One region of the Paenibacillus sp. FSL H7-0735 genome, then DNA from elsewhere that is predicted to be linked to it. Evidence: riboswitches for the same ligand, from Rfam matches in the RefSeq annotation. Region 1 holds a riboswitch; each other region holds the start of a gene.

Region 1 (2,200 bases):
TGGGGCTACTTTATGTATGGTTTCATCCGATCTGCTATTATTCCAATTCTACTGCGCTATCCGGATAAAGACGCCGGAGGCAGCGGTATGGGCAGACTGTTGTATTATATCGAGGGACAGTTCAGCTTGAATACGGACCCTGCGATACGCACTTGGTTATGGATGCTTCTGGCGCTTGTTGTCTTGCGACTTCTGCTTTCCCCTTTCATAAGGGCAGGATTGCTGCATGAGCTCCACCAGGAGCGAAAGGGCGAGCGTGGACTGTTCTTTTTCCCTGGCATGAAGATCTATGGACTACCTGTCTTAGTCTTTAGCCTAATCGAATGGGTGCTGACCCTGCTGCCGCTTTACTGGCTTGCTCCAAAAATGTACGGGCTGTTCTTATCCTCTTTGTTTAACTACGCTTTGTTACTTCATTTAGTACCATACGTATTGGCATGGCTTATATATATTTTTATCGTGCGCCTGTTTCTTCTATATATGCAGTTTGGTTACACCGGCGGTACAGGAATGTTCTCCTCACTGATCATCTGCTTGCGGTCACTGATTCCTGCTATAGGTGTTTCCATTGTACTTGGGGCGGGAGGCCTGCTCTTACTGCTAGTGTGCGGACTGACGGGTCTGTTCTGTCCCGGCCTACCGGCACTTATAATACGGCAAATCTCACCACTACCTTCTACGCTCTTAAAAATGTGGGGAATCTCTGCACAATATCATCTATGGCGTAGCAAAGCATTTCCACAATAAATCAACCTTATTTGACATAATAAAAAGGTCCCAATTCCTGTATTCAGGAGCTGGGACTTTTTCTCATTACGGATAACTTAAGAGTATTTGCAAAATCGTAAAAGCTCTGTTACAATAAGTCCTGTGCTATTAGTAACAATTTTGTAATCAATTGAAACGATTCCTACATAACTAAATGTATTTATCGTAAGTGTAACTGTCGAAACGTCATTCTCTGGTGCTTAACACGCCTAATTCCTTTGCACCGGGAAGTGGGGGAACCATATTTTGGGTGAATTGATCTCGCTTTACAGGGATCATAGGGAATCTTCTACCGAACCCTTAAGCTAACCTCGCAGGCCTTGGAAGGAGTACATCTTTTGAAAAGACATAATTTAAGAAAAAAATGCGTCGCTGCGGCGCTAGGACTTGTAATGGCATTATCTATTGGTGGAGGAAGCGCCTTTGCCGACTCTAAAATGGACTCTGTAATCTCAAAGACTATTGGAGTTGCCTATAAAACCGGAGGTACAAGCACTGCCGGATTTGATTGCTCTGGATTTACAAAGTATGTATTCAAGAATGTGGGTCTTACTTTACCTCGTACATCAAAAGCTCAATATAGCGTTGGAACTGCTGTATCCAAAAGCAATCTGCGTTCTGGTGATCTAGTGTTCTTTAACACACTTGGCAATGGAGTATCCCATGTCGGCATTTATGTTGGAAACGGAAAATTCGCACAATCGTCCTCTTCGCGTGGAGTGACCATCACTTCACTCAGTCAGGCCTACTGGGCCAATCGTTATGTTGGCGCTAAAAGAGTAATGAGTACTTCAGCTTATCAAGCTGTAGCCTTCGATTGAAACCTTCCTCACAACTATAACCTCACAATTACAACTATATGAACCTGAATCTGATTATGCCCGTAATCAAATTCGGGTTTTTCTTTATTCCATAATATATTTTTACACTATTAGAGCCCAATTGAAACACGTTTATTTGATAAAAATTGCAATTATATTAAAAATTAGGTCATTATTAACGCTTACATATGCCTTTCTACCGTAAAAATGCCAATTTTTCTGCATTAATATGTTAAAAACGATTGCCAAGCGGCTTTCTGTTTGTTACAATTAGCGCAGTGAGATTTTAGTAACATTTTTGTAATCATTAAGTTGTTATTTACAAAGGTTTTGTCATGTATTGATTACAAGCTAATCCTAATCAACAGTATGAGCCGAGTTTCCTAACTATTAGGAAAACGGGGGAACCAACTTTGGGTGAATTGACCTCCATTATATAGAGGGGTCATAGGGGACCTTCAACCGAACCCTTAAGCTAACCTCGTAGGCATTTGGAAGGGGTATACACTTTTGAAGAAGAAGTTAGCAGCAGCAGTACTAAGCTTTTCCATCATCCTCACCATCGGAGCAGGAAGCGCTTTCGCAGATTCCAAAATGGATAAAGTGATTGA
Region 2 (2,200 bases), 2.7 Mb from region 1:
CAGGCAGGTCATCGAACCATTCGGCGTCCTTTGGACAATCTAGAATCATGAATTTTCCGTATTCCTGATCTCTGGATTGATGGTATTTGAGATAGGCTTTCCCGTTATCAATGGCGAGAATTTCTATTTTTCCTGAGGTGTGGCTCATGGATAAGCGTACTCTTTTGCCAAGTCCTGAGGTTCTAGCTTTGGCTTCTTCTACAATTTGATAGACTTGCTCGAGCGGTAATACGAAATCCCGGTTTCCGGCAACGGGCCGGTTCACAAAGAAGTAGTAGGGTGTAACGCCAGCCCATGAAAGTCGGTCCAGTAGTTCCCCTAAAATAATGGGATCATCGTTGATGCCTTTGAGGATGGGAGTCTGATTTACGACAATTGCCCCTGCGTTGTGGAGAGCTTTAAATGCTTTTTTGGCTTCAGGTGTGATTTCACGAGGATGATTGATGTGCGCCATAACATAGATTCGTTTGTCTTCGGTAGAGTAAGTACGAATCAGCTCCAGCAGCTCTTCGTCTTCAGAGATCCGCATCGGATTAAATACGGGAATTTTGGAACCTAGTCTAATGATCTTAACATGCTCAATGCTTCTTAGATTTTCAATAATGGATCTTAGCTTCGGTGTGGAGAGAATTAAACTGTCCCCGCCCGTAAGAAGTACGTTGTTAATCTCCGGATTCTTTGCGATATACTCCAAGCCCGGAGAGACATCAGCCATCGCCTCTTTCACGTCATTTCGGAACAGACGCTTACGGAAACAGTAGCGGCAATAAGCCCCGCAGACCTCGGATACAATCAGTAGTGCAGTGGTTCTATACTTGTGCTGACAACCAGGTACCACATAATTCGTGTCCTCATCGGAGGCGTCCCAGCGCCCATACTCCAGCAGTTCACCTTCGTTAGGAATAACCAGCTTACGGATGGGATCATCTGGATCATCCCAGTTAATCAAAGACAGATAGTAGTCATTTACACGAAAAACAAATTTGTCTGTAATTTCTTTCAGATTCTCTTTTTCCAGCTCAGACAACATAGCTATTTTGTTAATATCCGTGAAGTACTTTACCTTTTGCACGTACATCTCTCCTTTGTCTCGTAGTGTGAGAAATGAGGGAGCCTTAGTGTCAAAGGCCAATCTACTGCCAGCAGGGTCCAAAAAAAGCACAAAAAGAGACCCTTAGCAAGGGTCTCTGGTTATGTAAATAACATGAAAAGCAGACCCATCCACTGCTGACGAGGTTAGCTGACGGACTCGGGTAAGATGGTACCCTACATTCTAATGCTCAATGATTCGCCCCAATTAACTGGTTCCCCCGCTTTTCAACTGTAAAAGTTGGAAATTAAGCGTAGATAAAGTATACCCTATCAAGTTTTGAAAAGTCAAAAGAGAATCCTAGATTCACCTTCAATTGCTAGCGCTACTTCCGCCGAGTAGTTTAGGCAACAGCGTTAGCAGTTTCTCCCGGGTTAACGCATCACTAGAGTTCCATTTGCTTCCGTCGAGCAGATAAACATGTCCCTGACGTACTGCCGGAAGAGTGTTCCAAAGTGAACTGTCTAGTAATCGTTCCATCGCAGCTCGCGAGTCTTTGCGTTCCGGAATGAACATGAAGATATGATCTCCGGCGTAGGCAGGCAGTCGTGTTGGATCAACTTCGGCGAACCCTAACTCTTCGTCCAATATGGCTTGGATCTCTTCGGTCGGTTGTAAACCACATGGGGCATAAAGCGCAGTGGAGAATCCGGACATTCCCATAGCATATAGATGATCTCCATGATCATAGACCAAAGCAGAGGCGGTTTCTCCAACTTGGAGAGTTGTCGAGTAAAGCTGCTGCCACATGGCAGCGTTTTTGATTGTGAATGACTCCAGCCATGCTTCGGCTTCGCGCTGTTTACCTAGCCAACTGCCTAATGTCCGCATTCGGTTGTCGAGAGGCGCAAATGAATCAAAGGTGAGTGTCGGAGCGATACCAGAAACTGCTCTGTAGGCTCTTTCATCACTATTTGCCAAAATGATCAAATCTGGGTTTAGGGAAGCGGTCAACTGCGGGTCCAGTGGAAACCCGACGTTGGCGAGCTTCTTAAGCCGATGTTTATAGACGCTGTTCCGGGCGAATGCTTCATCTCCACCGATAGGCTTTACACCTAACGCGAGAAGGTCGCCAAGTGTCTCGCCATGATAGACAATACGTTTCGCTCG
Region 3 (2,200 bases), 3.8 Mb from region 1:
AGCGATCGATTACGATCTTTTGCGTAAAGACATCCAAGAGAAAACTTATGCAGATGAGCTGAAGAAAGACATTCAGTTGGCAACTGACGCAGGCGTGACAAATACGCCTTCGCTCTACATTAATGGAGTGAAAACGGCTGAACCTTTCGATATTGAAGCGATTACATCTGAAATTAACACCGCCGCAAAAGCAGTGGAGGCAAAGTGACAAAATTCCTATCTTTTTGCAAGCGTAACTGCCTCTATCTGGCCTGGTTTGTCTCTTTGGTTGCTGTAGCTGGTAGCTTGTATTTAAGTGAAGTCTTGAAATATGAACCTTGTAAGCTTTGCTGGTTTCAGCGGATTTTTATGTATCCGCAGTTATTTTTGTTGGGAATTGCCACTTTCCGTGGAGATAAGCGCATCATTCCTTATGTGCTTCCATTAAGTTTGATTGGTGGCAGTATCTCAATCTATCATTATGCGGAACAGAAGATTCCAGCGTTAAGTAAAGTTCTACCTTGTACAATTGGTGTTCCTTGTAATAAAGATTACTTGAACTACTTCGGATTTATTACGATTCCTTTGTTAGCTTTAATCGCTTTTGCTCTAATTAGTCTCCTTCTTTGGTATGGACGTAAGGAAGAAGAAATGATTGAAGTAGATGCAGAGGAGAGCTTAGGATTTTAGTTTTCGCTTTGGAAGTTACAAAAAAGCTGAAAAGGTATTAAAATCACGGGCTAGAGGGATAATTGAAGATAATGAAAGAGAGCATCCAATAAGACGCTATATTTGAGCTTATTGGATGTTTTTTCATTCTTTTTTCATTTTTTTCAACGCTTTACTGTAGGCACTTTGTAGACTAATATTAGACCTTGTGAGAAGTTGAATATGCGCTGAATTTTCTTAGGAAAAACGGGGGAACCAAACTTGGCATTCATGCCAATGGGGTGAATCGGAACCGGGTCGAACAGACCTGTACCGTAGGGCTATAACCACAGCCCGAATCCGCCAGCTAACCTCGTAAGCAAGGTGGGAAAATGACCATGCATAAGCATGCGGATCATTTCCGTATGCTTATTTTTGTGTCTGCATTTATGAAATCCACCGATGAAAACAGCGCACGGAAATTCCGTTTCAGCTCCCAAAGAAAGGAACTGTATCCACCATGGTAAGCAAGGTAAAACGACTATTGATCGGACGTCCGATGAAGTCGAATGAACTCGATCATGAAAAGTTATCCAAGGTTAAAGCACTGGCTGTCCTGTCTTCTGATGCGCTCTCGTCTGTAGCCTACGGAACGGAACAAATACTGATTGTACTGGTGGCTGCCGGGTTTACTGCCATCTGGTATTCCCTGCCAATTGCATTAGCCGTATTGGGCCTGCTGGCCATCCTGATTTTATCCTATCGGCAGACGATTTTTGCTTATCCGCAAGGAGGCGGAGCTTATATCGTAGCCAAGAGCAATCTTGGTATTCCGACAGGGCTGCTCGCTGGGGGTTCATTATTGGTGGATTACATTCTTACCGTAGCGGTTAGTGCCTCGGCAGGGACGGATGCGATCACATCGGCTTTTCCAAGTCTTCATAATCATACTGTTCTCATCGCTGTATCTGTTATCGTTCTATTAACAATCATTAATCTTCGCGGAGTGACTGAATCGGCTTCGTTCATCGCAATTCCAGTGTATTTGTTTGTGGTTTCGATTGTTGTTCTGATTATCTCCGGTATCGTTAAATATGCAATGGGTGGCGCGCATGCGAATGTTCCTGAAATAGGCAGCGCCGTATCTAATGTAAGTTTGTTTCTACTATTAAAAGCGTTTAGCTCTGGTTGTTCAGCCCTAACGGGGGTTGAGGCCGTATCTAATGCGATCCCAAACTTTAAAGCACCGGCTGAGAAGAATGCAGCCAAGACGCTAATGATCATGGGACTTATCCTTGGCTTTATGTTTACCGGAATCACTGTGCTGGCGTATTGGTATGGTATTGTGCCAGATGAAAAGGCTACGGTTGTCTCTCAGATCGCTGAATCGACCTTTGGCCGTGGCGGATTGTACTTTTTCATTCAAGGGATTACAGCAGTGATTTTGTTCTTGGCAGCTAATACAGCATATTCAGCGTTTCCGCTGCTTGCCTTTATGTTTGCAAAAGATAAATATCTGCCACACGCATTTATGGTCCGTGGTGACCGCCTGGGCTTCTCAAACGGCATTATT
Region 4 (2,200 bases), 480 kb from region 1:
GTGATTATTTTCTTCGAACCATAAGGCCCCGAAACAAACGTAATTTAGACTTATCGGCTCAAGCAGCCCTTGATGTATCCCTAAATAATAGTGCTTCAAAACATTCACCCCATCCAGCGTGCTATCACCTAATAGGCTCAGGTAACGCAAAAACCGCAGCAAGAGGAGGACCTCTGCTGCGGTTTTGGATTACAGGCAGATATACCTGGGCCAAAGCGTGGCGGATCAAGGGTCTCTCTCTTTACGCTTACGAGGTTAGCTGTCGGATTCGGACGGTGAGAGTCGCCCTACCTATTGAGACTTACGCAGTCTCCTTTGGATTCACCCCAAGTAGGCCAGGTGGCCTGATGGTTCCCCCGTTCCCTGCGAATGCAGGAACTCAGCGTTGATTGTTTTTCATGAATTAGATTCAACCCGAATCATACTCTTTTCAAGATTTTCTGTAAAAAACGGAAAATGTTCTTTTAGAGCGATTTTAACCATATCCTGCCGACTACGACTGAAAAACGAGGTAAATAGGTATTTATGGCGTGTTATCGCGCCTCTTTCTCGCTCAACCTCAGCTTCTTGCGTTTCTACCTATAAAGGGAATTTGCAGTATTTTCACCCTAAAAAGGTGAATAAAATCACATGGGTTATAGATAGCGATTAAACGCTCGAAACTCGAGTAAACAAGAGATATAGAGAGATTAGATATCAAGTAAGCGCTATCTAATGGGAAAATAGTTTTTAATTTGCATTATTTTGGCATCATTCAGGTTTTACAAGTCTTCGTGCATAAGAGTATGATTACTCCTGTTTCAACGACAATCGAATATTTGATCCGCTTAATTTCCGATAAGGAAAGCGGGGGAACCAACAATCGGCAGCCGATGTGAGAGTCGGAAGCTGATTATGGGGTGAATCCTGTAGAGGGTGCGAGTGAGCTCGCATCTATACAGGTAGGGCGACTCTCACCGCCCGAATCCGACAGCTAACCTCGTAAGCGTATGGAGAGAGGATGAGTGCAATGTGACCGCTAGCGAGCCACAGAGGAGATCCTTTGTGGCTTTTTGCTGTGCTCTTAGAAGCAAAGCATTTATGGAGGCCTCCCCCAAGAGGTCGCTAAATTCATCATTAGCGGTATTTGTAAGGCAGCGTCTAATGACGTGACACAACCGAGCTTTAGGTTGTGCCCGAAAATGACGATAGGTCAACATCCTTTCGGAGATTTTCGTTGCCTCCTTGTTGTAAATGAGCAGGAGGAGAAAAAAGAGATGACGGATCAGAATGAATATGTGCTTGTATGTGCGCCTACAAAGGCGGGAGAACATTTCATTAAACTTCTGAAGTTCAGGGGTATTAAGATGGCGGGATTAACCAACAATCTGGCTGAGAAAGCTTTACTAGAGGAGCTCGGAATCGAGCAGGTTATTCTAGTGGATACCCGCCATCAGAGCACTTGGTTTCGCCCATCGTTCCCGGTAGGCAGGGTATATCTGTTTGAGAGCAGCTTTCCGCTTTGCTGCCGCTATATTCAGATGTGCCGTACCTGGACGACACAGCCAATTTTTGTGATTACAAGTTCTATAAATCCTAGATTGGTCTATAAAAGACTTGGTGCGAGCTATGTAATCTATTCCCATAGTGGTGATGCTGATTTTCTAATCGATAGATCACCTCATCAAGGATAATGGAAGGAGTGCGGAAGATATGATGGATCTGTATATGGTGGCTTCGTTAGCTGTAATTTACGGGTTATTTTATGGCTTTATGCGCTGGTGCGCAGGTGTAGTTGAGGATACGGGGAGGGATAAGCTGTGATTCTAGTAATCGCTGTTACCCTACTGTTGTTTATATATCTGGTTTACGCGTTGATTCATCCTGAGAAATTTTAAGGAGGGGCATTCATGGGCATTTTGCAAATAGTCGTCGTAATTGTAATTCTCATCTTGTTGGTCAAGCCGATGGGGACGTATTTATATCATGTATTTTCTAACGAACCGAATCGTACGGATCGCTGGTTTGCAGGCACAGAGAAAGGTATTTATAAGCTGATCGGCCTGAAAAAACGGGACGGAATGTCCTGGAAGAAGTATGCACTCAGCTTTGTTTTAACTAATATCGTACTGGTTGCTTTCAGTTATATTTTTCTAAGATTACAGCGGGGATTGCCGCTGAACCCGAATGGAATTGCCGATATGGAACAGACGCTTTCATT

The links. Region 1 has a riboswitch for cyclic di-AMP ahead of NSS82_RS00815 (C40 family peptidase). Riboswitches for the same ligand answer to the same signal wherever they lie in the genome.
Region 2: it holds a riboswitch for cyclic di-AMP, as region 1 does, so the genes downstream of both, NSS82_RS12625 (KamA family radical SAM protein) here and NSS82_RS00815 (C40 family peptidase) in region 1, are expected to answer to the same signal.
Region 3: it holds a riboswitch for cyclic di-AMP, as region 1 does, so the genes downstream of both, NSS82_RS18035 (APC family permease) here and NSS82_RS00815 (C40 family peptidase) in region 1, are expected to answer to the same signal.
Region 4: it holds a riboswitch for cyclic di-AMP, as region 1 does, so the genes downstream of both, NSS82_RS02945 (hypothetical protein) here and NSS82_RS00815 (C40 family peptidase) in region 1, are expected to answer to the same signal.

What each region holds. Positions count from the first base shown of each region.
Region 1 is NZ_JBBOZH010000001.1:168,459-170,658, reverse strand. It holds gene NSS82_RS00820 (hypothetical protein) at 1-747, shown strand, start outside; cyclic di-AMP (ydaO/yuaA leader) riboswitch at 965-1,103, shown strand; gene NSS82_RS00815 (C40 family peptidase) at 1,161-1,589, shown strand; cyclic di-AMP (ydaO/yuaA leader) riboswitch at 1,952-2,094, shown strand; gene NSS82_RS00810 (C40 family peptidase) at 2,100-2,200, shown strand, end outside.
Region 2 is NZ_JBBOZH010000001.1:2,819,351-2,821,550, forward strand. It holds gene NSS82_RS12625 (KamA family radical SAM protein) at 1-1,078, opposite strand, end outside; cyclic di-AMP (ydaO/yuaA leader) riboswitch at 1,211-1,354, opposite strand; gene NSS82_RS12630 (AraC family transcriptional regulator) at 1,403-2,200, opposite strand, start outside.
Region 3 is NZ_JBBOZH010000001.1:3,982,792-3,984,991, reverse strand. It holds gene NSS82_RS18045 (DsbA family protein) at 1-208, shown strand, start outside; gene NSS82_RS18040 (disulfide oxidoreductase) at 205-669, shown strand; cyclic di-AMP (ydaO/yuaA leader) riboswitch at 864-1,023, shown strand; gene NSS82_RS18035 (APC family permease) at 1,148-2,200, shown strand, end outside.
Region 4 is NZ_JBBOZH010000001.1:653,052-655,251, forward strand. It holds gene NSS82_RS02940 (hypothetical protein) at 1-162, opposite strand, end outside; cyclic di-AMP (ydaO/yuaA leader) riboswitch at 231-395, opposite strand; cyclic di-AMP (ydaO/yuaA leader) riboswitch at 815-1,004, shown strand; gene NSS82_RS02945 (hypothetical protein) at 1,257-1,673, shown strand; gene kdpF (K(+)-transporting ATPase subunit F) at 1,800-1,877, shown strand; gene kdpA (potassium-transporting ATPase subunit KdpA) at 1,890-2,200, shown strand, end outside.